DNA from 2 places in the Roseomonas sp. WA12 genome. Region 2 is predicted to be linked to the other one. Evidence: riboswitches for the same ligand, from Rfam matches in the RefSeq annotation. Region 2 holds a riboswitch; the other holds the start of a gene.
The links. Region 2 has a riboswitch for thiamine pyrophosphate ahead of thiC (phosphomethylpyrimidine synthase ThiC). Riboswitches for the same ligand answer to the same signal wherever they lie in the genome.
Positions count from the first base shown of each region.

Region 1: another riboswitch for thiamine pyrophosphate. It lies ahead of ACVBD7_RS18400 (ABC transporter substrate-binding protein); the one in region 2 lies ahead of thiC (phosphomethylpyrimidine synthase ThiC).

Region 1 covers NZ_CM135108.1:3,859,793-3,874,990, forward strand. Annotated here, with positions in the region: gene ACVBD7_RS18375 (glycosyltransferase) at 1-4,164, shown strand, start outside; gene ACVBD7_RS18380 (NAD(P)/FAD-dependent oxidoreductase) at 4,205-5,386, opposite strand; gene ACVBD7_RS18385 (aldehyde dehydrogenase family protein) at 5,383-6,738, opposite strand; gene ACVBD7_RS18390 (LysR family transcriptional regulator) at 6,822-7,745, opposite strand; gene ACVBD7_RS18395 (hypothetical protein) at 7,922-8,152, shown strand; gene ACVBD7_RS18400 (ABC transporter substrate-binding protein) at 8,218-9,795, opposite strand; TPP riboswitch at 9,937-10,043, opposite strand; gene ACVBD7_RS18405 (NAD-dependent epimerase/dehydratase family protein) at 10,147-11,208, shown strand; gene crcB (fluoride efflux transporter CrcB) at 11,362-11,760, shown strand; gene ACVBD7_RS18415 (aspartate aminotransferase family protein) at 12,031-13,335, opposite strand; gene ACVBD7_RS18420 (phosphotransferase) at 13,371-14,387, opposite strand; gene ACVBD7_RS18425 (amidase) at 14,518-15,198, shown strand, end outside.
Region 2 covers NZ_CM135108.1:2,662,870-2,678,067, reverse strand. Annotated here, with positions in the region: partial or broken gene uvrC (excinuclease ABC subunit UvrC) at 1-1,535, opposite strand, end outside; gene ACVBD7_RS12835 (dihydroneopterin aldolase) at 1,835-2,248, opposite strand; gene ACVBD7_RS12830 (SDR family oxidoreductase) at 2,245-3,036, opposite strand; gene ACVBD7_RS12825 (LysR substrate-binding domain-containing protein) at 3,045-3,977, opposite strand; gene ACVBD7_RS12820 (MFS transporter) at 4,095-5,261, shown strand; gene ACVBD7_RS12815 (esterase) at 5,387-6,457, shown strand; gene ACVBD7_RS12810 (SDR family NAD(P)-dependent oxidoreductase) at 6,457-7,191, shown strand; gene ACVBD7_RS12805 (SDR family NAD(P)-dependent oxidoreductase) at 7,188-7,880, shown strand; TPP riboswitch at 7,917-8,035, shown strand; gene thiC (phosphomethylpyrimidine synthase ThiC) at 8,133-9,971, shown strand; gene ACVBD7_RS12795 (Bug family tripartite tricarboxylate transporter substrate binding protein) at 10,066-11,040, shown strand; gene zapE (cell division protein ZapE) at 11,158-12,348, shown strand; gene ACVBD7_RS12785 (hypothetical protein) at 12,440-13,108, shown strand; gene ACVBD7_RS12780 (hypothetical protein) at 13,207-13,335, shown strand; gene mdh (malate dehydrogenase) at 13,576-14,529, shown strand; gene sucC (ADP-forming succinate--CoA ligase subunit beta) at 14,585-15,198, shown strand, end outside.

The DNA.
Region 1 (15,198 bases), 1.2 Mb from region 2:
GACGGAAAGCCGCATGAGGTCGTCCTCGTCGCCTCCGGGGTCGAGCTCGCCCAGGGCACGCTGGTGCTGGTGCCCCCCGCTGCCCCCGGGCCCGCGCCCGGAGCCGTTCCGGGTCAGACGCCCCGGCCGAAGGGCGCGCGCATCCACGGCCATGTCGAGATCTTCGCGCGCCGGGGACGATTTGTCTTCGTTGTTGGCTGGTTCCGCGCCCCCGAGGACCGGCTCGCCGCCGAGACGCCGTGCCTCATCCTGCGCTGGGGCGAGGAGCAGCTTGAGATGCCGCTGCGCCGCCTGCGGAACCGGCGCGACCTGCCCGCCCAAGGCGACCTGCCGGCCGGCCGCGGCTTTCAGTTTCTGCTGAAAGCCCCCGAGACCGGCGATGCGGCCACGGCCGCGCTGCGCCTGGGAGAGGACCTCTCGCCGCTCAATCCGCCAGCCCTGCAACCGACGCCCTTCACCCCGCGCGGCACCATGGATGTCGGCGACCGCGAGGGGGTGCGCGGCTGGGTGCTGGACGAGGCCGGGGCACCGCTCTTCCTCGTGCTCGACGACTGTGAGCCGATCCCGGTCCCGCTCACCGTCCAGCGCCCGGACCTGCCCTTCGACAACGGCACGGACAGCTTCCTCTTCGGCTTCCACCTGCCCATCGAGGCGCTGACCGACAGCCTGCGCGACAGCGACCCGGGTGCCCTGCTCTTCGACGGAAAGCCGCGCGACCTCGTCCTTCTCTCCTCCGGCGTCGTGATCGTCCGGCGCACCCTCGCCTTCCGGCGCGACATCATCGGCAAGCTCGAGCGCACCGACAACGAGGAGGCGAAGGGCTGGGTGGCGGAGCGCGGCCGGCCGCAGGACATGCAGGCCGTGGACCTGCTGCTCGACGGCACGCGCTGGGCGACGGTGACCGCCGATATCGACCGGCCCGACCTCACCCGGGCCGGGGTGGTCCATCGCGGCGGCGGCTTCCGCATCGCCCTGCCCCATCTCCATCCCGGGGAGGGCGGGCCGCTGGGCATCGCGGCCATGCCGCGGCTCGCGGTGCAACCGCTGGCGGGCGAGGTGGTGAAGGAGGCGGTCCCGGCCTGGCGAAAGGGCCGCGGCGACCTGGCCTTCCGCCTGCCCGAGGAGGGCGGCCCGCGCGTTGTCGTCGTCGTCCCGATCTACAACGCGGCCGCCGAACTGGACCGTTGCATCGCCAGCCTCGTGCGCCACACCACCGCCCCTGCCCGGCTGATCCTGGTGGACGATGCCAGCCCGCAGCCGGAGATGGCCGAGGTGCTGCGCCGCTGGGCGGACACGCCGGGGATCGAAATTCATCGCAACCCCGGGAATCTCGGCTTCACCCGCACCGCCAATCGCGGCATGGCGCTGGCCGGGCGGGACGACGTGGTGCTGCTGAACTCGGACACCGCGGTCGGGCCAGGCTGGCTGGATGGGCTGCGCGCTGCCGCCTATTCCGGGCCGCGCACGGGCACCGCCACCGCCATATCGAACAACTCCGGCGCCTTCTCCGTGCCCGAGCTGGGCATCGACAACCCGATGCCGCCCTGGTTCGGCGTGGACGAGATGGCCCGGCTGGTGCGCGGCGCCGCCCTCTCCCTGTACCCGACTGTGCCGACCGGGCACGGCTTCTGCCTGTATATCCGCCGCGACTGCCTGGACGAGGTGGGCGTGCTGGACGAGGCCGCCTTCCCCCGCGGCTATGGCGAGGAGAACGACCTCTGCATGCGCGCCGGGCGCGCGGGCTGGGAGAATGTGCTGGATGACCGGACCTTCGTCTGGCACCAGCGATCGGCCTCGTTCGGTGCCGAGAAGCAAGGGCTGAGCGCGGCCGGCAGCCAGGTGGTGGACGAGCGCTACCCGGATTACCGCACGCTCATCGGCCTGTTCGAGAGGGACCCGGCCATCCTCGCCGTGCGCTGGCGCGTGCGACGCGCCGAGGCAAGGGCGCGAGCCGTGGGAGCGGTACCGCGCCCGCGCGTGCTCTTCGTCATCTCCACCGAGAGCGGCGGCACGCCGCAGACCAACCGCGACCTGATGGACGCGCTGTCGGACCGCTACGAGCCCTGGGTGCTGCGCTGCGATTCCCGGGCCCTCACCCTCTCCCGCCACATCCCTGCCGAGTTGCGGGCCGAGGGCGGGCCGGTCGCAGAGCCTGTGGAGGAGCACCGGCTGGAGCGCCGGATCGCGCCCGCCACCCATGGCAGCGCCGAGTACGACCGCATCGCCGCCGACCTCATCCTGCGCCACGGCTTCGAGCTGGTGCATGTGCGCCACATCGCCTGGCACGGCACGGGGCTGACGCGGGTATGCCGGCGCCTGGGCGTCCCTGTCGTCTTCTCCTTCCATGACTTCTACACGGCCTGCCCTGTGACGAAGCTTCTGGACGCCGAGGGGCGCTTCTGCGGCGGCCCCTGCACCGAGGGCGAGGCGGATTGCACGGCGGAGCTGTGGCCGGCGGAAGCCGTCCCCCCGCTGCGCCACCGCTTCGTCCATCGCTGGCAGGAGATGATGGCGGAGGCGCTGCGGGCCTGCGATGCCTTCGTCACCACCTCGCCCTCCGCACAGCGCGTGATGACCGACAACTTCCCCTTCCTGGCGGAGCGCGACTTCCGGGTCATCCCGCATGGCCGCAGCTTCGCGCGGATGGAGGGGCTGGGTGCCGAGCCGAGCCTGGATGAGAAGCTGCGTGTGCTGGTGCCGGGCAATGTCTCGGGCGCCAAGGGCGGCGGGCTGGTCGCGGCCATGGCGGCGATCGACCGGGGGCGGCAGGTGGAGTTCCACGTCCTGGGCGGGGTGGATTCCACCCTCGCCAACGCGCCGGGCATCGTGCTGCACGGCCGCTACGACCGCGCGGACTTCGCGGCGCATGTCGCGCGCATCCGGCCGCATCTCGGCGCCGTGCTGTCGCTCTGGCCGGAGACCTATTGCCACACCCTCACGGAGTGCTGGGCCGCCGGTCTCCCCGTGATGGCCACTGCCCTGGGCGCGCTGGCCGAGCGCATCGGCGAGAGCGGCGGCGGCTGGCTTGTCGATCGCTGGATGGAGCCCGAGGCAATGCTCGCCGAACTGCTGCGCCTGCGCCGTGACCCGGCCGAGGTGCGCGCGCGCCGTGACGAGGTGCTGGACTGGCAGGCGCGCACCGGGCGCCACCGCACCACCACGGCCATGGCGGCTGAATACGACCGGCTGTACCGCGAGGTGCTCGACCGCCGCCGCGCCTTCCGGGCGGAGCCGGAGCGGCCCCGCGTGGTGCTGACGCTCGATGCGCCCCGCGGCGCCCTGCCCTCGCCGCTCGCCGCCGCCACGCGCAACGCGGTGTCCCGCCCCTTCATCTTCCGCCCCATCCTGCCCTCCTTCTCCTTTGGCGACCCCTCCGCGGGGACGGCCGATGCCGTGCTCGTCGCGACCGATGCGCTGCCTGCGGAGGATCTGGCGGCGCTGCGGCAACGCTGCGCCGCCATCGGCCTGCCGGTGATCGCGGCGCCTGTCGGCGAGCCGGAAACGGGCGCACCGGGCGAGGAGATCTTCCTGGGCGAGGGATTGGATCTGGCATCCTGGCTATCGGACGGCCCGCCTGCCGTGCCCGGGGCCGCGTCGGCGGCCGGGCCGGAGGCCGGCGTGCCCTGCCGCGTGCTCTTCGCCACCACCGGGGACGACGCCCAGCTCGCGGCGCTGTACCCCGTCTTCGATGACCTGACGGCGCTCGGGGTGGCAACGCTCGGCGTGCTCGGTGCCCTGCCGGCGGCCTGGTATCAGGCCCTCGGGGTCGCGGAGATGGACGGCGTAGCGGCCCTGCGCCGCACGGCACGCGACCACGATCTCGGCCTCGCCCATGCCGGGCCGGCCCTGCTGGCCATGCAGGCGGCGGGCCTTCCGGTGCTGGCTATCCCGCCCGCCCTCGCCGGCGAAGATCCCGTAGCCGCAGATCTGGCGCGGGACGTGCTGCTGCGCCAAGTGGCAGAGCTTTCCGTCGATACGCCCCGCCGCGCGGCGCTGGGCCGGGAGGGACGGCGTGCGGCACGCGCGGCGATGCTGGCGCACCCGGCCGGAACGGGCATCGATCTCCACCTGCGCAGCCTGCTCCGGGACCAACAGGCCCCGCCCTCGGCGGAAGCCGGGGAGGAGGGGCCACACGGGCTGCTGAGCGAGGATCCTGTCGCCTGACCTTGACGAGCCTAAAACCGGTCGGTGCGCGGAGGGGTCGCTAGACCGACATCCCCGCGCACCAGCCGGACGACCAGGCCCATTGGAAGTTGTAGCCGCCCAGCCACCCCGTCACGTCCACCGCCTCCCCGATCACATGCAGCCCCGGCACTGCCTTCGCCGCCAGGGTTTGCGGCGACAGGGCCGCGGTATCGACGCCACCGGCCATCACCTCCGCCTTCGCGTAGCCCTCGGTGCCCGTCGGCGTCACGGCCATGCCCTTCAGCATCGCCGAGACCTCCTTCAGCGCCTTGTTCCCGAGCTCCCCGATCGGCCGCGTGTGCCCCGCCAGCCGCGTGGTGCCGAGCGCCGCGGCCAGGCGCTGCGGCAGGCGTTCCGCCAGCACCGTGTGCAGCGCGGCGCGCGGCCGTTCCTCCTTGCGCGCCAGCAGCCAGGCGGTGGCGTCCACATCCGGGAGCAGGTCGAGCTGGACGGTCTCCCCCGCCCGCCAGGGCGTGGAGGCCTGCAGGATGGCGGGGCCGGACAGGCCGCGATGGGTGAACAGCATCGCCTCGCGGAAGCGCGTCGCGCCCGCGCGCGCCTCCACGGGCAGGGAGACGCCCGAAATCGGCCGCATCAGCGCCAGCTCGGCCTCGCCGAAGGTCAGCGGCACCAGCCCCGGTCGGGGCTCCACCAGCGCCAGGCCGAAGCGGCGCGCGAGGTCGAGCGAGAGGCCCGTCGCGCCCATTTTCGGGATGGAAAGGCCGCCCGTGGCCAGCACGAGGGCCGGCGCGGTAAAGGTGCCGCGATCCGTCTCCACCCGAAAGGTATCGGCGCGGGTCACGTCGATAATCCGGTGGCGCAGGCGCAGGTCCACGCCGCCCGTCTCGCACTCGTCCAGCAACAGCTGCACGATCGCGCGCGCCGAGCCGTCGCAGAAGAGCTGGCCGAGGGTCTTCTCGTGATACGGGATGCGGTGGCGCTCGACGAGCGCGATGAAATCGTCCTGCGTGTAGCGGGCGAGGGCCGAGCGCGCGAAGTGCGGGTTGGCCGAGAAGAAGCGGGACGGCTCGGTCCCGGTGTTGGTGAAGTTGCAGCGCCCGCCGCCGGAGATGATGATCTTGGCGCCCGGCGCATCGGCATGGTCGAGCAGCAGCACGCGCCGCCCGCGCTGCCCCGCGGTGAAGGCGGCCATCAGCCCGGCGGCACCGGCGCCGAGGATAATGGCGTCGAAGGCGCTCATCCCATCAGCCGTTTGATGACGGAGAGCGGGGTCGTGTAGGGCGGGTAGCGCATGGGCGGATCGATCCCGGCAGGCTGGCGGAAGACGGCGCGCGCGTTGGAGAAGGCCTCGAACCCTGCCTGCCCGTGATACCGCCCCTGCCCGCTCGGCCCGACGCCGCCGAAGGGCAGGTCGGGCACGGTGCAGTGCACGATGTGCTCGTTCACGCAGAACCCGCCTGATGGCAGCGCCTGCGCCACGGCATCGGCGAAGCCGCGATCCCGCGTGTGGACATACAGCGCCAGCGGCTCAGCCTGCGTGGACAGTTCCGCGAGCAGCGCGCCACGGTCGCGCCAGGGGACGATGGGCAGGATGGGGCCGAAGATCTCCTCCCGCAGCAGGGCGGGATCGGGATTCAGCATCAGCGTCGGCTGGATGTGCAGCGCGTTCCTGTCCACGCCGCCGCCCTGCACCACGCGTCCCCGCGCCAGCACGGCCTCCAGCCGGCCGAGATGCCGCGCATCCACCACGCGCTGCATCCCGCGGCCATCGGCGCCGTAGAAGCGGCGGATGGTCTCGCGCAGCGCGGCGGTCAGCGCCTCGGCGCGGGATTCATGCACCAGCACATGGTTGGGGGCGAGGCAGGTCTGCCCGGCATTCATGAACTTCGCCCAGGCGATGCGCCGCGCGGTGAGCCTGACATCCGCGCTCTCGTCCACGATGCAGGGATTGGCGCCGCCCAGCTCCAGCGTGGTGGTGGCCAAGTTGCGCGCCGCGGCCTCGGCCACCTTGCGGCCGGTCTCGGTGCTGCCGGTGAAGAAGATGTGGGCGAAGGGCTCGGTCGTGAGGGCTGCGGCGAGATCGGGGCCGCCCTGGGCTACCTGCACATGGCCGGGCGCGAAGCAGCGCGCCGCCATGACCTCCAGCACCGCCGCCGTGCGCGGCGCGACCTCGGAGGGCTTCAAGACCACCGTGTTTCCTGCGGCGACGGCGCTGACCAGCGGCACGAGGCAGAGCTGCACCGGGTAGTTCCACGGGCCGAGGATCAGCACCGCGCCCCGCGGTTCCATCCGCAGCGCGGCGCGGCCGGGCAGGTGGAACCAGCGCCCACCCACGCGCCGCTCCGCCGCCCAGCGGGGCAGGCGCTTGAGCGTGAGCGCGATCTCCTGCCGCACCAGCAGGATCTCGGAGGTCCAGGCCTCGAAGGCGGACTTGCCGAGATCGGCCGCCAGGGCCGCCAGGAGGTCGTCCTCCATCGCCGCCAGCCCGTCGCGCAGCGCCAGCAGCGCGGAGCGGCGGGCCTCCAACGGGCGGGTGGCGCCGGTGGCGAAATGGGCGCGGGCGGCTGCCAGCAGGGCGGGGGCGTCGGCCATGCGCCCCCTCTACCCCGCGCGCCGTGGGAAGGCGATGGACAGCCGGGGGCCGGACCACTCATGGCCCGCAGCCCCCTCCAGGATCAACGCCGCGCCAGCCATTGCACGAGCTGCCCGCGCAGCCAAGCCTCGCCCGGATCCTGGTCCACCGCCGCCCGCCAGGCCATGTGCAGCACCGATTCAGGGCAGGGAAAGGGAGGCGTATCCACCGCGAGGCGATCCAGTTCCCCCAGCGCCTGCAATGCATCCACCACCGCCTCGGTTACCAGGCAGAGCAGGTTCGTGCCCATCAGGGTGCGCGGCATCAGCGCGAAATCCGGCACGCCGAGAACCACCTGCCGGCTCCGGCCCAGCTTTGCCAGCTCCTCATCCGCGAAGCCCGTGAGGTCGCCCCGTGGGGTGACGAGCATGTGCGGCCGGGCGCAATAGGCGTCCAGGTCCACCGGCCCGGGCGAGGCGGCATCGCGCAGCACGCGCCAGCCGCCGCGGCGCAGCACCCGCAGCTTCGCCGCCGCCGGAAGCTCCACGACATGCCCGAGCGCCAGGTTGATCTCGCGCGATTGCAGCATGTGCGGGATGGTGCGGAAGCTGGCGCTGCGGACGATCATCCGGCAGTGCGGCGCGGCCTGCCGCAGCATCGGCAGGAAGGGGATCATCGTCATCGCGACGTCCTCGCTCATGCCCATGCGGAAGGTGCGGGTGTCCGTCGCCGGGTCGAAGGGCACGGCGCCCGCGATGGCGCCGGCCATGCTCTGCAGCGCGGGGGCGAGCTGCTCCATCAGCGCCTCCGCCCGCGGCGTCGGCTCCAGCACGCGGCCGTTCCGGATGAACAGCTCATCCTTGAAGATGGCGCGCAGCCGCCCGAGGGCGGAGGAGGTGGCAGGCTGCGAGAGGAACAGCGTTTCGCCGGCCCGGGTCACGCTGCGTTCCCGCATCAGGGCGGTGAAAACCGGCAGCAGGTTGAGGTCGAACTGCCGGAGCCCGGCCTCATCCGCGCGCTGGTTCATCCTGCCCCACAAGCCTTCCGTGCCGATCCGGCCGTATCATGCAACGGGGCACTTCCATTCACTAGACGGATACGGCCTATCCGCCGCATGCGTTGGATCCGCCCCGCGCGGGGGTCCATATCCCGGCCAGACGACGACGACATAGTGCCGCCGCCATTCACCAAGGATATAGCGCGATGTCCACTTCGCTCACCAAGACCCTCCGTACCCTCGGCCTTGCCGCTGCCCTAATGGGCCCGGCCCTCGGTCAGGGCGCGCTTGCCCGCACCGCCTGGACCGTCGATGGCCCGATCGACCTGCCCGCGGTTTCCCGCAACGCCGCCCCGCAGGGCACGGCCGATGTGAACCCGGCGCTGAACACGCTGGAGGAGAGCGGCGCGACGGGCGGCGACGGCCAGCACAGCTGAGCGGGCCGATGCCTGCCAACGCGTGAAAGGGGGTCGCCGGCATGTCCGGCGGCCCCCTTCGCGCGTCAGCCCCGCCGCAGGTTCCACAGATACGGGTTGGGGCCCTGCAGCACACCCGACAGGTCCGCCCGGAACCCGGTCTTGAGCACGAAGAGCCCGCTGGGCGCGAAGCCCACATGGTCCCAGGCCGTGCGCTGCACCTCCGCAAAGGCGGCCGATTGCGCGGCGGGGTCAGGCGCATAGAGCCAGCGCTCGATATTCGCCTCCGTCGCCGGATCGGTCGGCCACCCGAACCAGGCGGTCGGCCCGTCGCCGCGGATGCCGGAATTCACCGCCGGATTGGCGATGGAAGCGGCCGGGAAGTTAGTGGGGTAGATGCTCCAGCCGCCATGACTCGCATCCTCGCGCGAGTTGCGGCGCGTCAGCATCGCGGCCCAGTCCATCTCCTGCAGGTCCACCTGGAAGCCGAGCTGGCGGCACACATCCGCGGCCAGCCGGCCCTGGGGGGCCACGGCCGCGAAATCCGTGGGGTTGATCACCACCACCTTCGCCCCCTCCGCCCCTGCCGCGCGGATGGCGGCGCGGGCGCGGGCGAAGTCGCGCGGGGGGGACGGGAACTCCACCACATCGGGCAGGGTGCAGGGGAACAGCGCGTGGCACTCGCGCCAGTCGCCAGGGGCGGCGACGGAGGCCATGTGGTCGGGCTGGCTGATGCAGTCGCGCACGGCGCGACGCACCTCCACCTTGTCGAAGGGCGGGTGCAGGTGGTTGAAGCGGATCACGCCCAGGAAGCCGATCGGGTCGTAGATCTGCGTGCGGATGTTGCGGTCCCGCGCCAGCAGCGGCAGCAGGTCCGGCAACGGATATTCCACCCAATCCACCTCGCCCCGTTGCAGCGCCGCGCCAGCCGTCGCGCCATCGGGGATGATGTGCCACTCCAGGCGATCGAAATGCACGCGCTTGCCGCCCGAGGCGCCCTCGGCGGGTTCATCGCGCGGCACATAGGCCTCGTTGCGCGCATAGGCGACAAAGCTGCCCGGGTTGAACTCGGAGGCAATGAACTTCCACGGCCCGCTGCCCACCATCTCCGGCACCGGCCGCGCCGGATCTGTGTTCGCCAGGCGCTCGGGCATGATGAAGGGCGGGATGCCGGCGGGCTTGGCCAGGGCGTAGAGCATCGCCGGGAAAGGGCGGTTCAGCCGGATGGTGAGTGTCCGGTCATCCGGCGCGCCCCATTCGGCCACGGCGCGGGCCAGGATCTGCCCGAACAGGTCCCGCACGCACCAGCGCTTCAGGCTGGCGACGCAATCCCGCGCCCGCACTGGCTCGCCGTCATGGAAGCGCAGGCCGTCGCGCAGGCGGATGGTCCAGAGCAGGCCGTCCGCGCTCATCTCGTGCCCGGCCGCCATCTGCGGGCGCGGGTGCAGCTTTCCGTCCGTGGCGTAGAGCGTGTCAAACACGCAGAAGCCGTGGGTGGTGCTGATCGTGGCGTTCTGCACGATCGGGTCCAGCGCCGTCAGCGCCGCCTGCGGCACGAAGCGCAGCGTGCGGGCGCGCGCCGGCTGGGCAAGGGTGGGTTGGGCCAGGCTGGGCAGTGGAAGCGCCGAAAGGACGGCGCCTGTCAGCAGGGAGCGGCGTTGCATGGGGTCTCCTCCTTCCCGCCAGGCGGGGGCGGAGACGGCTGGCCCGGACGCGACGCACCAGCCCACGGGCACGCCGTTCCCCGACCAACCGCCTGAGGAGCGGAATGGAGGGTTGGCGGGCTCGCGTGTTGCGGGCGCATGGTCGTCATGGTGCACCGATCCCTACGCCGGTCCGAACCGGGTCAGGTTCCAGGGGTCGCGGGAAAGTCCCGCCTCTCAGCCCGAAATGGGCTCCCCCCGGTGTCCGCGGCTGGTATGGCGCGCCGCCTGTCGAAAAGGCAAGCTGCGACACCGCCTCCCGCCCGGGATGGCCGCTCCGGCCCGGCTCCGCTAGGACTGTTGCGGTAAAGCATGCCCCCGTGGCCGCCGACGGAGCCCCGCAATGCCCCTTTCCAGCCCCACCGACCGCTCGGCGATGCCGGCCTGAGCATGGGCCGCATCCTCGTCACCGGCGCGGCCGGCTTCATCGGCGCCCATCTCTGCCAGTCCCTTCTCGCCCGCGGTGAGGAGGTGATCGGCCTCGACAACTTCAACCCGTACTACGATCCCGCGCTGAAGGAGGCGCGCGTCAACGCCCTCACCGGCAATGCGCGCCCAGGTGCCTTCCAGATGCACAGGCTCGAGCTGGCGGACACCGAGTCCCTGCTCGCCCTCATGGCCGCGAACCCCGATATCGACCGCGTCGCCCATCTCGGCGCCCAGGCCGGCGTGCGCTGGTCGCTGGAGGCGCCCTTCGCCTACACGGCGGCCAACGTCACCGGCCATCTCGGCATCCTGGAGGGCGTGCGCCGCTCCGAGGGCCGCATCCGCCACACCGTCTATGCCTCCACCAGCTCCGTCTACGGATCGCGCAGCGAGGGCGGCGCCTTCCTCGAGACCGACCGCGTGGACCGCCCGGCCTCGCTCTACGCCGCCACCAAGCGCGCGGGCGAGCTGATGAGCAGCGTCTACACGGATCTCTACCACCTGCCGCTCACGGGCCTGCGCTTCTTCACCGTCTACGGTCCCTGGGGCCGGCCCGACATGGCCTACTGGCTGTTCACGGATGCCATGCTGAAGGGCGAACCGATCAAGCTCTTCAACGAAGGCCGCATGCTCCGCGACTTCACCTTCGTGGACGACATCGTCGCCGGCATCATCGCCGCCCTCGACCATCCGCCCGCCGATGGCGGGCACCGGCTGTACAACATCGGCAACAGCAACCCCGAGAAGCTGCTCGACATGGTGGCGATCCTGGAGGAGCTGCTGGATGTGCCCGCCCGCCGCGTGCTGATGCCCATGCAGCCCGGCGACGTCCCCGCCACCTTCGCCGACACCTCGGCCATGCTGCGCGATTTCGGCTGGCAGCCCACCACGGACCTGCGCACCGGCCTCACCCGTTTCGTCGGGTGGTGGCGCGGGCACTTCGGCTAGGCACTCCGAGCATCTGCCCCGCGCACTGAAATCCTCCTTGAGCGCGAATTTCAATCCCAACAGCGCCGCCGCGTTGGCGCCGAAAGCCCTGGCGCAGGCCGCATCCTTCAGGCTGAAACGCCCGGCCGCACCCGTGCTGGAGTGGATCGCCGCATGACGCCGCGGGCCGTGCTCCTCATCGCTCTCGGCGGCGCCCTCGGCAGCGTCGCGCGCGGCTGGATGGCCCTTGCCATCGCCCGCCTCACCGGCCCCGGCTTTCCCTGGGGAACGGTCGGCATCAACGTCGCAGGCTCCTTTGCCATCGGCCTTTTCGCCGCCCTCACCGCAAGCAGCGGACGCTTCGCTGAGAGCACCGACCTTCGCGCCTTCGTCATCATCGGCCTGTGCGGCGGCTTCACCACCTTTTCCTCGTTCAGCCTGCAAACCCTGGAGCTGCTGCGGGAGGGCCGCACCGTCAGTGCCCTCGCCAACATTGCCGGCTCCGTCCTGCTCTGCCTTGTGGCCACCGCCGCCGGTTTTGCCCTCGGCGGCGGTTCGGCGAGGCCGTCCTGAGCATTCGGTGCTGATGGCCTCGGGGAGAGGAAGAAGGAATTCTTCCTCTCCCCAAACCCCTCACCATCATCTTTTTCTTCGGATTGGATCCATTTGGCTGACGGTGCGCCTCGGGTCAGTGACCCGAGGCGACTGCAACGACGGCGAAGTCTTTAAAGGGAGGCTAGAAACCCCTGCCGGCATCGCCTTCGCGGCAGCCAAACGGGGTTCCAAGGGCCTCAGGCCCTTGGCGGGCGAGGTCTGGAGAGGGCAGCGCCCTCTCCAGCGCCGTCAGACCTCCCCCAGCACCGCGTCCAGCGTCTCTAGGAACAGCCCCGCCTGCTCCTGCGTCAGGCAGAGCGGCGGACGGATCTTCAATATATTCGCACCGGGGCCAGAGGCGCTGATCAGAACGCGGCGCTCGCGCAGCGCGTTCACGATGCGCGCCGTCGCCTCCGTCGCCGGCTCCTTCGTCGCCCGGTCCTGCACCAACTCGACCCCGATCGACAGGCCGGCGCCGCGCACATCGCCGATGATCGGGTGGCGTGCCAACAGCGCCCGCAGCCCGTCCAGCATATGCGCACCCACCGCCGCCGCGTTCGCGGGCAAGCCCTCGTCCCGCAGCACCTCCAGCACTGCCAGGCCGGCGGCGGCAGAGACCGGATTGCCGCCGAAGGTGTTGAAGTAGCGCACCTGGCCGCCAAAGCGCTCCAGCAGCTCCGGCCGGATGGCGAGCCCTGCGAGGGGATGCCCGTTGCCCATCGGCTTGCCCATGGTGACGATATCCGGCTCTGCGCCGTGGCGTTGGAAGCCCCACATCGCGCCGGTGCGACCAAAGCCCGGCTGCACCTCGTCGGCGATGAACAGCGCCCCGGCCGCTCGCGCCGCCTCGGCCGCACCGGCCAGGAAGCCGGCGGGATCGGGGAACACGCCGTCGGAGGTGAACATCGTGTCCACCAGCAGCGCGCAGGGGCGGATGCCGTGGCGGCGCAAATCCGCAAAGGCGGCCGCGACATCGGCCGCGAAGCGCGCGGGCATCTCCGCGCCGCCGCGATACAGGTCGGGCGCGGCCACGGTTGCCACATGGCGCCCCAGCGGCACGCCCTCACCGAGGGAAGGCGACAGCTGCGCCAGCGCGCTCGTCACGCCGTGATAGGCGAGCGAGGTGACGACGATGCCCTCGCCGCCCGTATGGGCGCGCGCGATCCGCAGCGCGAGGTCGTTCGCCTCCGAACCCGTGCAGGTAAACATCACATGGCCCAGCGCGGCGGGCAGTGTGGCCAGCAGCGCTTCCGCGTAGTCCAGCACCGTCTCGTGCAGGTAGCGCGTGTGGGTGTTGATCCGCGCCGCCTGCCGCGCGATCGCCTCCACCACGCGGGGATGCGCATGGCCGAGGGAGGCGACGTTGTTATAGCAGTCGAGGTAGCGGTTGCCCTCCGCATCGAACAGCCAGGCGCCCTCCCCGCGCACGAGATGCACGGGATGCTCGTAGAACAGCCGGTAAGCGGGGCCGAGCAGCCGTTGCCGCCGCTCCACCATCGCCTGCTCGCGCGGGTTCAGCGCGGCGGCATGGCGCGGGTCGAAGGCGTTGATCATCGCCATGCCCTTGGGGCCGGTATCGGGCATCGCCGTCACTCCTCGATCATGGCAGGGCCGAGCCGCGCCAGGCCTTCCAGCCCCGCCCGCGCGCCGGGCATGTTGCGCAGGATATAGGGCGCGTTCTCCGGCTGCCGCCGCGCGCGCCAATGGGTGATCAGCACCGTCATCGCCATGCGCGCGGCGATCAGCACGGGCAGCAGCGCCGCCTGTTCCTCCGGCAGATCGAGCACCGTGCGGTACCCCGCCAGAAACGCCGCGGGCCCGGCCAGCAGCGTATCCCCGGGCCGCACGAGATAGGCGCAGGCCGTCGCCACCTCCTGCAGCCGCGAGGCGCGCACCATGTCGCCGAAATCGATGATCCCCGACAGCGCGCCCGCCTCGTCCACCAGCACGTTGTGCGGGTTGAGGTCGTTGTGGATCACCTGGCCGGGAAGTGCTGCCAGCATTGCCGCAGCCTCCTCCTCGAACCGGTCCAGCGCCGCGGCGGCCAGCGCGCGGAGCCCCGCATCCTCCACATCGCTGAGGAAGGTGCGTAGCGCGGGCGCCTCCCGCAAATCCCAGATCAGGCGGCGCCCATCCGCCGGATGTTCGAAGCCCGCGAGCGCCCGGTCCAGCCGCGCCGTCAGCACACCCAGCTCGCGGGCGGAGGCAACCGCACCCGTCATCGGCCGCCCCGGCAGGTAGGTGAGCACCCGCAACAGGCAGGGCCGCCCATCATCGGCCGGATGGGAGAGGGCGGTTTCTCCGCCTCGCGCACGCAGCATCCGGGGCAACGGCAGGGCCGGATCGGCTCCCTCGAGATGCAGCAGCGCCTCGGTCTGGAAGCCAGTAATCGCCGCCTCCTCGTCGGGATGGGAGAGCTTCACCAGCAGCGGCGGCCCCTCGGCCCGATCCAGCCGGAAATTGCGGTCTCGCTCCCCGCCCAGCGGATGCAGTGTGCCTGTCAGGCCCCAATGCGCGGCCAGGGCCGCCGTCAGCGGGGCTGGAGCGATGGCGGGCGGTGCGGCCAGGATCAGTGGGTCGAGCAGCGGGTCGGGGAGCGTGGTCACCCGGCCGGTATAGCGGAGAGCGAAGGCCGGGGGAGCAAACTCCCCCAGACCCCCTCCTTTTTCTTCAAGTTCGGGGATCGCCGCTGCCGTCGGACTTCCCCCCGACCGTTCCGCGACCGAACATCCCGGGATGACCGACCTCACCGCCGCCGAAACCGCCCGCCGCCTCCGTGCCGGCACGCTGACCGCCGTCGCCGTCATGGAGGCCTGCCTCGAACGCGCCCGGGCCCGCGAGCCGGTGCTGCGTGCTTTCGCCCATCTGGACGCCGATGTTGCCCTCGCCGGCGCCCGCGCCGCGGATGCGCAGGCAGCCTCGGGCGCCCCCCTCGGCCCGCTGCACGGGCTGCCATTGGGCGTGAAGGACGTGCTGGATGCAGCAGGCTTTCCCTCCGGCTACGGCTCCCCAATCTGGGCGGGTTACGTGCCCCGTGCGGACTCTGCAGCGGTGGCACTGGCCCGCGCCGCGGGGGCGGTGGTGATGGGCAAGACCGTGACGACGGAATTTGCCACCCGCGAGCCCGGGCCGACCACCAACCCCGTCAACTCCGCCCATACGCCCGGCGGCTCCTCCTCCGGCTCTGCGGCTGGGGTGGCGGCGGGGCTGTTCCCGCTGGCCTTCGGCACGCAGACAGCGGGCAGCGTTCTGCGCCCGGCGGCCTTCTGCGGAATCGTCGGCTTCATGCCCACTCATGGCTCCATCCATCGCGCGGGCATGAAGGTGATGAGCGAATCGCTCGACACGATCGGCGCCCTGGCCAGCAGCGTGGAGGACTGCGCCCTGCTGATCGGCGCCGTGACTGGCCGCGACCTT
Region 2 (15,198 bases):
AAGACCTCGCGCATCATGGCGAAGTCGTCGCCGCCGCGCGGGCCGCCGGTGGTTTTCACCGCGGTGCGGCCGGCGGCGTCATGGGCCAGGGCGCGCACATCCTCCTGCGCCAGGGGCTCTACGCCGCTGACATCGGCGGGGGCTGGGCCGGACTCGGCGCCCTTGCGACCCTTCCCCGGGCCGGGCGCGGCCCGGGTGCCGCCGCCCTGGATGGAGAACTTGCGATAGGCGTTCTTCAGGAAGCCCGCGGGCCCGGCCACGACCATCACACCATAGGCGTTCGTGCCCTGGATATGGGAGTTGTCGTAGATCTCGATCCGCTCAGGGATGGAGGAGAGATCGAATACCTTCGCGACCCCTTCCAGCAGCTCGCCCTGGGCCGCGCCCTCGGCCAGCTTGCGCTCCAGCGCCTCGCGCGCGTTGGTCTGGGCGTGCTCCACTGCCGCGCGCTTGTCGCCGCGCTTGGGGGCGTGGACCTCCACCTTGCGGTCGGCCCGCAGGCACAGCGCCTCCGCCACCAGATCCGCCTCGGGCAGATCGTGGGAGACAAGGACGAGGGGCGGGGGCGGCAGGTCGTCATAGAGCTGGCCGAGGAAGGCGGTGATGACCTCCGCCGGCTCCGCATCGGCCCGGATGCCTGAGAGGAAGAAGGGACGGTTGCCGTTGTTCCGCCCGCCGCGGAAGAAGAAGACCTGCACGCAGGCCTGGCCCGCCGCCTGGTGCAGCGCCACCACATCGGCATCGCCGACGCCGTCCAGATTGATGCGGTCGCGGCCCTGCACATGGGTCAGGCCGCGGATGCGGTCCCGGATGGCCGCCGCGCGCTCGAATTCCAGCCGCTCGGCCGCCTCCTCCATCTCCTTGGCCAGCCGCTTCTGGATGGAGGGCGTCTCGCCGGAGAGGAACTGCGTCGCCTCGCGCACCAGCTCGCCATACTCCTCCTTCGAGACCCGCTCGACGCAGGGGGCGGAGCAGCGGCGGATCTGGTGCAGCAGGCAGGGGCGGGAGCGGTTCTCGAACACCGTGTCCCGGCAGGAGCGCAGCAGGAACACGCGCTGCAGCGCCGTCAGCGTCTGGTTCACCGCCCAGGCCGAGGCGAAGGGACCCCAGTAGGAGGCGCCCTTCCGCCGCTCGCCGCGATGCTTGGCGATCTGCGGGTAAGGATGATCTTCCGTGATGACGAGCCAGGGATAGGACTTATCGTCGCGGAGGACGATGTTGTACCGCGGCCTCAGCCGCTTGATCAGATTGGCCTCAAGCAGCAGCGCCTCGGCCTCGGAGGCGGTGGTGATGACCTCCAGGTGCCGGGTCTCGAAGACCATCCGCTTCAGCCGGTCGGGCAGCTTGTGAACCTGGGTGTAGGCGTAGACGCGCTTCTTCAGGCTGCGCGCCTTGCCGACATAGAGGGCGTCCCCCTTGGCATCGAGCATCCGGTACACGCCGGGGGCGAAGGGCAGGGTGGTGAGGGCGCGCTCGATTACCTCCCGGCCTTCGATGGGGGAGACGGGGGTGGTCTGTTCGTTCGAGAAGGCCATCAGGCTTGTTTCCGTTGGGTTTCAGCCCCGCTCAGCGCGGTTGTCCCCCGAACCTGTGGATAAGCTTGTGGACACAGGCCCCCGATGAGGGTTCCGGCCTCGGCGGATAAGGGGTTCCGACGCCGCTGCCTGAAATTTGGGCAATAACTTAACCTACTGACTTTGTTGCTTTTGACTGAAATCTGGGCTTTCATGCTTCGTTCACATTGACCATCCGGCCCGGTTTGAGAACCGGACGGGGAAGGTCTTTCCGTCAGGGGATGGATTTCACTCAACTTTCTGTGATCGCGTTGACAAAGTCATGATTGTGACGGGCCCGTGTCGCGCACCCTTTCCACGCTCACTCCCACGGCCCCCACATCGGGCAGGATGTCAGGCTTCTCGATCGTGACCCGGGCAGAGGCGACGCGATGGTCCTCCAGGCAGGACAGGGCGATGCGCTCGGCCAGGGTCTCGGCGAGCCGGATGTGGCCGCTGGCCACCACGGCCCGCGCCCGCTCCGCCGCCGCAGCATAGTCGACCACCCGCTCAAGCCGATCCGGGCCCACGCCCGAGGGCGCGGATTCATCAGCCACCAGCAGCTCGATCCCAATCACCACGCGCTGCGGCGCGGCCTCCTCCCGGGGCAGGATTCCCAGCCGCGCGTTCACCACCAGGTCGCGCACGAAAACGCGGCGCAACCCGCGCGCAGCATCCGGGACATAGGCATTCATTCTTCTGGTCCCCCATGACCAAGCCGAAGGGCCGACGGGCCAGGTGACCATTGCAAGTGCTGCCCGCCATCGAGCGCGATCATCTGCCCGGTCATGGCGGGCAGGGAAAGGATGGCCAGCACCGCCCGGGCTACCTCCTCCGGGCTCGATCCATGGTGCAGGGGCGTGCTCTCGCACTGGGCGTAAAATTGCTCGGGGGTCTGCCGCGTGCTGGCCACGGTGGGGCCAGGCCCAATTCCGTTCACACGGATGCGCGGGGCCAGGGCAAGCGCCATCGACTGGGTCAGTGCCCAGAGCGCCGCCTTGGACACGGTGTAGGAGACGAAATGCGGGGTAAGGGACAGCACCCGCTGGTCCAGCAGGTTCACCACCGCGCCTTCCGCTCCATCCGGCAGGGCCAGCGCCATGGCCTGCGTCAACACGAAAGGTGCGCGCAGGTTCGGCTCGAGGTGCCGGTCCCAGCTCTCGCGGGTGGCGCTGTCCCACTCGTCCCGCTCGAATGTAGAGGCGTTGTTCACCAGCACCCCCACTGGGCCGAGCGCGGCGGTGGCGTCCGGGATCAACTGCTCCACCTCCGCCTCCCGCGCGAGGTCGGCGCGGAGGATGGTGGCGCGGCGGCCCGCGGCGCGCACGGCGGCCGCCGTCTCCTCGGCCTCGTCCCGGCTGTCGCGATGATGGAGGGCCAGGTCGAAGCCGGCGCCGGCGAGGGCAAGGGCGATAGCCCGCCCAATTCGCTTGGCGCTGCCCGTGACCAGTGCGACGCGGGGGATGGGGGAGGGGATGGCCATGTCGCGTTCTAGATGGGGCCGGTGAGGGCGCCCGGGGAGGCCGCCGTCTCGGGAATCCGGGCCCGTTCTGCCAGGAAATCCAGCACGGCCCGCACCCGCGCCGGCAGCTTGCCGCCGCCGAGCCACAGGGCATGCACCTCCTCCAGGTCGCCGGGGTTGTGGTCCTCCAGCACCGGAACCAGCCGGCCGGCCGCGATGTCTTCCGCCACGGTGAAGGCAGCCAGTCGCGCAAGCCCGGCCCCGGCGAGGGCGAGTTGCCGCAGCGCCTCGCCGTCATTCACCTGCACGCGGCCGGTGACGGGCAGGGCCACCACCTGCCCGTCCCGCATAAGGGGCCAGCCCTCCCGCAGCCGGGCGTAGTTGAAGCCGAGGCGCCCATGCCCCTCCAGCTCCGCGGGCGTTCGCGGTGTGCCCGTGCGGGCCAGCAGAGACGGGGCGCCGACGATCAGAAGTCGCGTCGCCCCGAGCTTGCGCGCGACCAGGCCCGCGCCCCGCAGCGGGCCGAAGCGCACGGCGATGTCGGTGCGCTCCTCCATCAGGTCGATCACCGCATCGGTCTGCAGGATATCCAGCGTGACCTCGGGGTGGCGGGCGAGGAAGTCCGGCAGCAGCGGGGCCAGCACATGGGTGGTGAAGGAGGCATTCACGCTCAGCCGCACCCGCCCGGCAGGCCGCTCGCCCGAGGCCACGCCGCGCTCCGCTTCTTCGAGATCTGCCAGGATGCGGGTGGCCCTCTCATAGAAGGCGCTTCCCTCCGGTGTCAGCTGCAGCTTGCGGGTGGAGCGCTGCACCAGCCGTGCCCCGAGCCTCGCCTCCAGCCGGGCGACGAGCTTGCTGACGGCGGAGGGCGACATTCGCATCGCACGCGCCGCGGCCGAGAAACCGCCCAACTCCACGACGCGGACGAAGACCTCCATCTCGCCGGAGCGGTTAACCTCCATACGCCCTGTTCCGCCGTTTCACAGATGCTGTTCCCAGCGGCAGGCTAATTCACGGCCCGGAACTGGTCCATGTGCTCCGGCAACGGACAGAACCGCTGCCGCAAAAGGACCCCTCTCGTGCCACTTGCCCTCTATGCCCTTACCGTCGGCGCCTTCGGCATCGGCGTCACCGAATTCGTCATCATGGGCCTGCTGATCGAGGTCGGTGCCGATCTCGGCGTCTCGCTCGCCGCGGCCGGCATGCTCATCTCCGGCTACGCCCTCGGCGTGGTCATCGGCGCGCCGCTGCTGACCACCTTCACCGCCCGATGGCCGCGCAAGACCACGCTGATCGCCCTCATGGTCGTCTTCACCATCGGCAATGCCGCCTGCGCGCTGGCGCCCAGCTACGGGCTTCTCATGGCCGCCCGCGTGCTGACGGCCTTTTCCCACGGCACCTTCTTCGGCGTCGGCTCGGTGGTCGCCACCGAGCTGGTCGCGCCGGACAAGCGCGCTTCGGCCATCGCCACCATGTTCACGGGGCTGACGATCGCCAACATCCTCGGCGTGCCCTTCGGCACCTGGCTCGGCCAGCACATGGGCTGGCGCGCCACCTTCTGGGCGGTGACGCTGGTCGGAATTGCGGCGCTGGCCATCATTGCCCTGCTCGTGCCCAAGGGCACGGCGGCCCCGGAAGCCTCCGATTGGCGTGCCGACCTGCGCGCCATGGCCCGTGGCCCTGTCGTCATCGCGCTGCTCACCACCGTGTTCGGCTTCGCCGGCGTCTTCGCGGTATTCACCTATGTCGCGCCCATGCTGACGCGGATCAGCGGCTTCGCCGACGCGGCCGTCTCGCCCATTCTGCTCGTCTTTGGTGGCGGGCTGGTGGTGGGCAACCTCCTTGGCGGCAGGCTGGCGGACCGGAATGTCGGGCGCGCGCTGCTCGGCTCGATGGGCGCGCTCGCCGTGGTTCTGCTGCTGATGGCGCTGACCATGGGCAACGGCATTCTTGCCATCGTCTCGATCGGGCTGCTGGGCGCGACCGGCTTCGCCACCGTGGCGCCGCTGCAGATCTGGGTGCTGCAACGGGCCGAGGGTGCGGGGCAGAGCCTCGCTTCCAGCCTCAACATTGCGGCCTTCAACCTGGGCAACGCGCTTGGCGCCTGGGCGGGCGGGGTGGTGATCGACCACGGGCCGGGGCTCGCCACCGTGCCGCTCTTCGCGGCGGCGTTTCCGGTGGCGGCCATCTTGCTCGCCTCGCCGTCGCTGCGGCGCGAGCGCCAACTCGCCCCCGCGGTGGCCTAGGCAGGAGGGAGCGCGCCGCCCGTGGGTGGCGTGCCTCTGCCGCATGCGGCAGTCTCCCGTCGCCGCCATGCGGCGATCCGGGAGGCATGCCGCCAAAGGTCGCCCCCGTAGGGAAGGACGACCTCATGAAACGCAGAATCCTGCATGCCGCGGCCATCTCGGCTGCTGCCGCTGCCGCAGCCCCCCGCGCCGGTCTCGCGCAGGCGCCCATTCCGTCCCCGGCTGCAAGCGCAAGACCTCCGGTCGCACTAGCGAGCTGGGGTTCCTTCCATGTCGGCGGCAAGGAGCATGTCGTCTCCGGCCAGCCCGTGCGGGAGGTGCTGTTCTCGCCGGGCGGCGTGCCGGCCAAGGTGGACCCGAACGGCACCTACCTCATCGCCGGCATGTACGCGCAATACATGATTCCCGAACCCGCGCGCGGCCGGGTGCCGCTGCTGATGTGGCATGGCGGCGGGCTGACCGGCGCGACCTGGGAGACGACGCCGGACGGGCGCGAGGGCTGGCAGCACTTCTTCCTGCGCCAGGGCTGGCCGGTTTACGTCTCCGACGCCGTGGAGCGTGGCCGCTCCGGCTGGACGATGATCCCCGAGGCAACGGGCGGCCAGCCGGTCCTCCTCACCATCGACAACCCCTATGAGCGCTTCCGTATTGGCGACGGCCCCGGTTCCTACGCGCGCAAGTCCGTCCTTCCCGGCAACCAGTTTCCCGCGGATGAGGCGAGCTACCGTAACTTCGTCCGGCAATGCGTGCCGCGTTTCACCACCACGGATGCGCTGGCACTCGATGCCTATCTCGCCCTGCTCGACCGCGTGGGGCCGAGCGTCGTGATGGCGCATAGCCAGGCCGGCCTGTTCGGCTGGCGTGCCGCGCAGGAGCGGCCGGACAAGGTACGCGCCCTCGTGCTGGTCGAGCCCGCGACGGTCGGCGACCCCGCGAAACTCGCCGCGCTGAAGGGCGTGCCCGTGCTGATGATCTACGGCGACTACATCGCCCAGGATGCGCGCTGGCCGACCATCCGCGCCAACGGCATCCGCTTCGCCGAGGGGGTGCGCGCGGCCGGCGGAACGGTGGATGTGATCGATCTTCCCGAGCGCGGCATCAAGGGAAACAGCCACATGGTGATGATGGACCGCAACGGGGACGAGGTCGCCGCGCTCATCCAGGACTGGTTGGTGGCAAAGGGCATGTGGAGTTGATGGCAGCAGCGACGGACATCGCGCAGACCGGGCTCGCGGGGAAGCGCGCCCTCGTCACCGGGCATCGCGGCGGGATCGGCGCCGCAATCGTCGCGGTGCTGGAAGCCTCCAGCGCCATGGTCGAGGGGCTGGACCGGCCGGAGCACGACCTACACAACATCACCTCCATCGCCCCCGCGGTGGAGGCGGCCGCAGCAAGGATGGGCGGGCTCGATCTGCTGGTGAACAATGCCGGCGACACCATGATCGGCACGCTGATCGACACACCGCTGGCCGAGGCCGAGCGGATCATGCGCATCAACTGGCTGGCGCCCTTCGCGGTGATGCAAGCGGCGTTGCCGCACCTGCTGAAGGGGGGCGGGGCGGTGGTGAACATCGCCTCCGACCAGGCGCTGATCGGCAAGCCGGCCAGCGCCGCCTATGGCGCGTCCAAGGCCGCGCTGGCGCAGATGACGCGATCTGCCGCGCTGGATTTCGCCGCCAAGGGCGTGCGCTTCAACGCCATCGCGCCGGGCAGCACGGATACGGCGATGCTACGCGCAGTGATCGCGGATCTGGCGGCGCGTGACCCGTCCCGTCCCTCTTCCGAAGCTGCTTATACCGATGCCGTGCCGCAGAAGCGTTTTGCTCAGCCGCGTGAGATCGCGGCGGTGGTGGCCTTCCTGCTTTCCGACCATGCGAGCTTCGTCACCGGCATCGTCATGCCCGTGGATGGCGGCACCACCGCCGCATGAGCGCCGTCCTGATCACAGGCGGTACGCGCGGCATCGGGCTGGCCTGCGCGCGGCTTCTGGTAGGGCAGGGGGTGCCGGTCATCGCCGCCGCGCGGCGTGACGCGGAGGGCTTGCCGGATGGCGTGCGGTTCATGCCATGCGACGTGACCGATGCCGCCTCCGTTCGCGGCCTCTTCGCCAAGGCCGGGCCGATCCGCGCCGCCATCCTCGCCGCGGGCGTGGCAGGAGGCGATCCGCCCGAGGTGGATGAGGAGCACTGGCGCCGCATCATGGCCTCCAACCTCGACGGTGCCTGGCGCTGCGCGGAAGGCGCGGCGGGGGTGCTGCCCGACGGGCAGGGGCGCATCGTCTTCCTTGCCTCCGTCCTTGGTCTGCGCGCGGTGCCTGACCAGGTGGCCTATTCCGCGGCCAAGCACGGGGTGATCGGGCTGATGCGCGCACTCGCCCTGCGCCTCGCCCCGCGCGGCATCACCGTGAACGCCCTCTGCCCGGGATGGGTGGAGACGGACATGGCCCGCGCGCGCTGGGCGGAGCTGGGCATGACGGTGCAGGAGGCCGCGGCCGGCACGCCCACGCGCCGCATCACGGCGGCGGAGGAGGTGGCCGCCATGGCCGCCTATCTCCTCTCCCCTGCTGCCGGGAACGTGACAGGCCAGGCCATCGCGCTGGATGGGGGCGCGGGACTCTAGCCGATTGACAACCTGCCGCTCGCAGGCGGAGGCTTGCCGTCTCACCCGGGGGGTCCCGACAGGGGGCTGAGATACGGCTGGCCGAAAGGCAGCGCCGTGACCCGATGAACCTGATCCAGTTCATGCTGGCGTAGGGACGGTGCGGCTGCCTGCCATTCCCCATTCAATGGGGAATCACGCCTTGCGTGGGGCATCCTTCCATCTTTGCAGACCAGCGCTGGGTCCGTCGCGAAGGCGAAGGAGCACTGGCGCATGTCCATCCAAACCACCGAGCGGCCCGCCCCGAAGGGCGTGCCCAGCGTCACCACCGGGCCGCTGCCCGCTTCCACCAAGGTGTTCAAGCCGGGGCTGCTGCACCCCGCGATCCGCGTGCCGATGCGCGAGATCGCGGTCCACCCCAGCGCGGGCGAGCCGCCCGTCACCGTCTATGATTCCTCCGGCCCCTACACCGATCCGGCGGGCGAGATCGCGATCGAGCGCGGCCTGCCCCGCCCGCGCCGCGCCTGGGTCGAGGCGCGCGGCGATGTGGAAGCGGTCGAAGGCCGCGCGGTGAAGCCGGAGGACAACGGCTTCGTCTCCGGCAGCCATCTCACCCCCGCCTTCCCCGTGCAGCACCGCCCGCTGCGCGCGAAGCCCGGCCGCGCCGTGACGCAGCTCGCCTATGCCCGCGCCGGCATCGTCACGCCGGAGATGGAATACGTGGCCATCCGCGAGAATCTCGGCCGCGCCGAAATCCGTGCGAAGCTGGAGCGCGACGGCGAGAGTTTCGGCGCCGCCATCCCCGATTTCGTCACGGCGGAGTTCGTGCGGGAGGAGGTGGCCCGCGGCCGCGCCATCATCCCCGCCAACATCAACCACCCCGAGCTGGAGCCGATGGCGATCGGCCGCAACTTCCTGGTCAAGATCAACGCGAATATCGGCAACTCCGCCGTCACCTCCTCCATGGCCGAGGAGGTGGAGAAGATGGTCTGGGCCATCCGCTGGGGCGCGGACACGGTGATGGACCTCTCCACCGGCCGCAACATCCACAACATCCGCGACTGGATCATCCGCAACGCGCCCATCCCCATCGGCACCGTGCCGCTCTACCAGGCGCTGGAGAAGGTGGGCGGCATCGCGGAGGACCTGACCTGGGAGGTGTATCGCGACACGCTGATCGAGCAGGCCGAGCAGGGCGTGGACTACTTCACCATCCATGCCGGCGTGCGGCTGGCGCATGTGCCGCTGACGGCCAGACGCGTGACGGGCATCGTTTCCCGCGGCGGATCCATCATGGCCAAGTGGTGCCTGCACCATCACCGCGAGAGCTTCCTCTACGAGCATTTTGAGGAAATCTGCGACATCTGCCGCGCCTATGACGTCTCCTTCTCCCTCGGTGACGGGTTACGCCCCGGCTCCATCGCGGATGCCAACGACGCTGCGCAATTCGCCGAATTGGAGACGCTGGGCGAGCTGACGCAGCTGGCCTGGGCGCGCGACTGCCAGGTGATGATCGAAGGTCCGGGCCATGTGCCCATGCACAAGATCAAGGCCAACATGGACAAGCAGCTGAAGGTTTGCGGCGAGGCGCCCTTCTACACCCTCGGCCCGCTGACGACGGACATCGCCCCGGGCTACGACCATATCACGTCAGGGATCGGCGCCGCGATGATCGGCTGGTTCGGCTGCGCCATGCTCTGCTACGTTACCCCGAAGGAACATCTCGGCCTGCCCGACCGCAACGACGTGAAGGTCGGCGTCATCACTTACAAGATCGCCGCACACGCCGCCGATCTGGCGAAGGGCCATCCCGCCGCGCAGGTGCGGGACGACGCCCTCTCCCGCGCGCGCTTCGAGTTCCGCTGGGAGGACCAGTTCAACCTTTCGCTGGATCCCGAGACCGCGCGCAGCCTTCACGACGAGACGCTGCCGAAGGAGGCACATAAGACCGCGCATTTCTGCTCCATGTGCGGGCCGAAGTTCTGCTCCATGCGCATCTCCCACGACATCCGGGCCGAGGCGCAGAAGGAGGGCATGGAGGCGATGGCGAAGAGGTACCGCGAGGGTGGGCAGCTCTATATGCCGGTCGACCAGGCGCCCGCCGCAAGGTGACCTGCGGGGGCGGCGGCCTGTTCCGGCCGCCGCCCTTGCCACCAGCCCGCCCTCGGCCTCTCCTCGGTCGCTAGGAAATACCGAGGTCACCCCGATGCGCCTGCCGCGCCGTCTGCTGCCCGCCCTTGCGGCGCCGCTGCTGCTCCCCCGTCAGGCCCCGGCCCAGGACCGGTGGCCGGACCGGCCCTTGCGTCTGATCCTGCCCTATACCCCCGGCGGCGGCACCGATGCCGTGGCCCGGGCGCTCGGTGCCCGGCTCAACCAGTCGCTCGGCCAGCCCGTGGTGGTCGAGAACCGCCCTGGCGCCGGTGGCAATCTCGCCACCGAGCTGGTCGCCGGGGCCCGCCCGGATGGCCTGACCTTGCTGATGGGCAACCAGGGCCCGATCTCGGTGAACCCCACCCTGTTCGGGCGCAACCTGAAGGTGAACCCGCAGACGGCCTTGGACCCGGTGGCGATGGTAGCCGAGACGCCGCTGGTCCTCGTCGTTGGCCCCGGCACCCAGGCGGCAAGTCTCGCCGCCCTTATCGACGAGGTCCGCGGCAAGAAGGGGGCGATCACCTACGCCTCACCCGGCAATGGCGCGGCCGGTCATCTGGCCATGGCCCTGCTCCTGCAGCAGGCCGGGGTGGAGGCCACGCATGTTCCCTTCCGCGGTGCCGCCCCGGGCCTGACCGATGTCGCCGCCGGCCATATTCCTATGATGATCAGCACCCTGCCTTCGGTGGCCGGGCTGGTGGCGGGCGGCAACCTGCGCGCCCTGGCCGTGACGGGCGATCGCCGCGTCGCCTCGTTGCCGGAGGTTCCGACCGTGGCCGGGACACTCCCGGAATACCGGGTAACGGCCTGGTACGGCATCCTCGTCCCCCATGGCACGCCCGAGCCTGTCCGGGCCCGGTTGGAGGAGGTGATTCTGGCCAGTCTGGATACGCCGGATCTCACCGCCAGCCTCGCGCGGGAAGGCGCGGTGCCCTACCCCATGAAGGGCGCCGACTTCGCCCGCTTCATCGCCGCCGAGCGCGCCCGCTGGGCCCCGGTGATCCAGGCCGCCGGAATCACCGCGGACTGAGCGGGGCTTTTCCAGCATGCACAACTGCTTGGCAGGCGTTGATGTAATGTTAATCCAGCGAAAAACCCTGTTCCCGAAGTTGCGAGCGACCCCTGAACCGGGTTAGACCCGCGGCCGATGGACGGCACCACGACCGCACCAGCCCCCGCCGCTCCCGCCATGACGGCGGATGTGTCGCAGGGCCCGCTCCCCCTCTACCGCGCCCGCGTGGCCGCGGGAGCGCTGCGTGCGGATCCCGCCCAGGCCCGCGCGGCCGAAACACTTCAGGACCTCTGGCGCCGCCTTCGCGGTTACGACCCGCGTCCCGAGGCGAAGGGAGAGCCGGGTCTGCTCGCCCGCTTCTTCCGCCGCAAGCATGTGGACGAGCAGCCCGGCGGACCGCCGCTCGGCCTCTACCTTGTCGGCGAGGTCGGGCGCGGCAAGTCCATGCTGATGGACCTGTTTTTCGAGACGGCCGACGTGCCCCGCAAGAGGCGTGAGCACTTTCATGCCTTCATGCAGAAGTGCCACCGCCGCATCCATGAGTGGCGCAAGGTCCATGGCGACGCCGCCGACCCGATCCCGCCGCTGGCCGACAGCATCGTGGCCGAGGCCGCGCTGCTCTGCTTCGACGAGTTCCAGGTGCATGACATCGTCGATGCGATGATCCTCGGCCGGCTGTTCCAGGCGCTGTTCGACCGCGGCGTGGTGGTGGTCGCCACCTCCAACACCGCGCCGGCCGACCTGTTCAAGGGCAAGCCGGGCCGTGACGCCTTTCTGCCTTTCATCGCCCTGATCCAGCGCCGGCTCGAGGTCCTGCACCTCGCAGCCCAGCAGGACTACCGAAGGGACCGCATCCGGGGACTGCCAACCTGGCATTCCCCGCTGGACGGCCGGGCCGAGCGCGCGCTCGACGCCGCCTTCCGCGAGCTGACCGGCGTTGCCCACGGCGCGCCCCTCTCGCTCACGGTGCTCGGCCGGAAGGTCGATGTGCCGCAGGCGCATCGCGGGGTTGCCCGCGCCGATTTCGAGGCGCTGTGCGGCGCCTTCCTCGGCGCGGCCGACTACCTTGCGATCGCGACCCATTTCCACACGCTCGTGCTGGACGGCGTGCCACGGTTGGGGCCGGAGAATTTCGACCGGGCCCGCCGCTTCGTGACGCTCATCGACACGCTCTATGAGCACCGCTGCAAGCTGGTCGTCTCGGCCGAGGCCGAGCCCGATCAGCTGTATGAGAAGGGGGAGGGGGCGGCGATATTCCAGCGCACCGCCTCGCGCCTCATGGAAATGCAGAGTCAGGACTACCTGGCCCTGCCGCATCTGACATGACGTAACCCGGCACCGGATTTGCTCGGCGCTAGCCTGAGGGGGCAGGGCGTCGGGTGGGGATCCGGGGCTGGGTCATTGGGGGAGAATTCATATGCTGCGTTCCATGGCGGTCGCGCTCGGTGCGATCCTCGTGCTTTCCGCCGCCCAGCCTGCCAGTGCCGCGGGGGGCCGTGCCGAGGCGCGATCCTCCGGCAAGGCGGCCCGCTCGGCCGCGCCGGCCCCGGCCCGGGCGCCCGCGCTGCGCCCGGCGATCACCGCCTCGCGCCGTCCGGTCGCGATCGTGCCGAACCTCCGCGCGTCCCGCTCCGCCGAGCGCGCGCCGCGCTTCGCCGACAGCGGCCGCGCTACTATCCGGACCGCGGCCCGCGGCGTGTCCGCGCGCTCCGAGCGCGTGGTGACCGCCTCCCGCTCTGGCCGCCTGCAGGCCCGCTCGGCTGGCCGGCGCGAGGCCTATCGTGCCGCGGATCGGCGCGAGTCCCGCTTCGAGCGTCGCCAGGCCTGGCTGCCGGCCGCGCGCCCGGGCCTGCGCATGGTGAGCCTGTTCTCCTCCCCGGCCGCGGCGGCGACCCTGCCCGCGCGCGGCGGCAAGTACGGCAAGCCCTCCCGCTCCGAGAACCGGTCCGAAGGCCGTTCCGAGGGCCGCGGCATCTGGCATGCCGGCCTGCCCGCCGCCGATGGCGAGCAGATGGACTGCCCGGCCGGCACCATGGCCGTGCTCGCCCGCGGTCATGCCGATACCTTCCGCTGCATGCCCATGTGATCGGCCGCGCCCGGGCCGGCCATCCGCCGGCCCGGGCGCGCCGCATTGCGCCGCCTAACCCAAGCTGAGACTGTTGCGCTCCAAGGGGAGCAGAAAGAATGTCCCAATCAACGAGCAGAACCGCCGAGACGATGCTGGCGGAACTGGTCCACCACATGGCTGAAATGGTGAAGTCACAGGCGGAAACGAACCGCCTTCTCCAGGAACTTCTCGTCCGCAAGGCGTAGGCGGGCCGCTGCGGCTCGCCCCCGCCCCCCGGGACAGGAGGGTCCCGGTTTGGCAGCAAATTTCCCGCCCGGGTCCCGCGGCGGCCCCGTGCTGCGGCCCCGGCGCCCGGCCCTAGTCCTCTCAGCCTTGCCCACCCGGCCATCCCCGGCTAATCCACGGCGCGTCCCATTCGCAGTTACCGCATCGCGGGGCTGCGCACGCGATTGCCTATTCTCTAGCCCCCCTGGCAAGGACCCCCCATGGCCCGCAAGAAGATCGCGCTCATCGGCGCCGGCAATATCGGTGGCACGCTCGCCCACCTGATCGGCCTCAAGGAGCTCGGCGACGTCGTGCTCTTCGACGTGTTCGGCGGTGTCGCCGCCGGCAAGGCGCTGGACATCATGCAATCCAGCCCCGTCGACGACTTCGACAGCCACATGACCGGCGGGTCCGACTACTCCGCGATCGCGGGCGCCGATGTCATCATCGTCACCGCCGGCTTCCCCCGCATGCCCGGGATGAGCCGCGACGACCTGCTGACCAAGAATGCCGGCGTGATGGGCCAGGTGGCCGAGGGCATCAAGCAGTACGCGCCCGACGCCTTCGTCATCTGCATCACCAACCCGCTCGACGTGATGGTGTGGGCCCTGCAGCAGAAGTCCGGCCTGCCCGCGCACAAGGTCGTCGGCATGGCCGGCGTGCTGGACAGCGCGCGCTTCCGCCTCTTCCTGGCGCAGGAGTTCAACGTCTCGGTCGAGGACGTGACCGCCTTCGTGCTGGGTGGCCATGGCGACACGATGGTGCCGCTGACCCGCTACTCCACCGTCGCCGGCATCCCCGTGCCGGACCTCATCAAGATGGGCTGGACCACGCAGGAGAAGATCGACGCGATCGTCGCCCGCACCGCCAATGGCGGCGGCGAGATTGTGAAGCTGCTGGAGAAGGGCTCGGCCTTCTACGCCCCGGCCGCCTCTGCCATCGCGATGGCGGAGAGCTACCTGAAGGACAAGAAGCGCGTCCTGCCCTGCGCCGTGATGCTGAACGGCGAGTACGGGCTGAACGACTTCTATGTCGGCGTGCCCGTGGTGATCGGCGCCGGCGGTGTGGAGAAGATCGTCGAGGTGCAGTTCTCCCCCGAGGAGAAGGCCGCCTTCGACAAGTCCTGCGACGCGGTGAAGAAGCTCGTCGAGGACTTCAAGGCGCTCGGCGTCTGAGAATGCGGGCCGGGGATACCCCCGGCCCTTTCTGAATCAGGAAAGCGGAACCCGCATGAACATCCATGAATACCAGGGCAAGGAGCTGCTGAAGCGCTACGGCGTTGCAGTGCTCGACGGTTACCTCGCCAAGACCCCCGAGGAGGCCGAGGCCGCGGCGAAGAAGCTGCCGGGCCCCGTCGTCGTCGTGAAGTCGCAGATCCACGCGGGCGGTCGCGGCGCTGGTCGCTTTACCGATGACCCCAACGGCAAGGGCGGCGTCCGCGTCGTCAAGCCGGAGGCGGCCAAGGAAGCTGCCGCCGCCATGCTCGGCCACACGCTGGTGACGAAGCAGACCGGCCCCGAGGGTAAGGTCGTGAACCAGGTCTATGTGGAGGCCGGCTGCGACATCAAGCGCGAGCTGTACCTCTCCATCCTGCTCGACCGCGAGACCAGCCGCGTGACGATCATGGCCTCGGTCGAGGGCGGCATGGAGATCGAGGAGGTGGCCGAGAACCACCCCGAGAAGATCCTCAAGGTCGCAATCGACCCGGCCTCGGGCCTTTATCCCTGGGCTGCCCGCAAGCTCGCCTTCGGCCTCGGCCTTGAAGGCAAGCAGGTCGGCACCTTCGTGAAGTTCGTCACCGCCATGTACGACGCCTATACCGGCCTCGACATGGAGGCGATCGA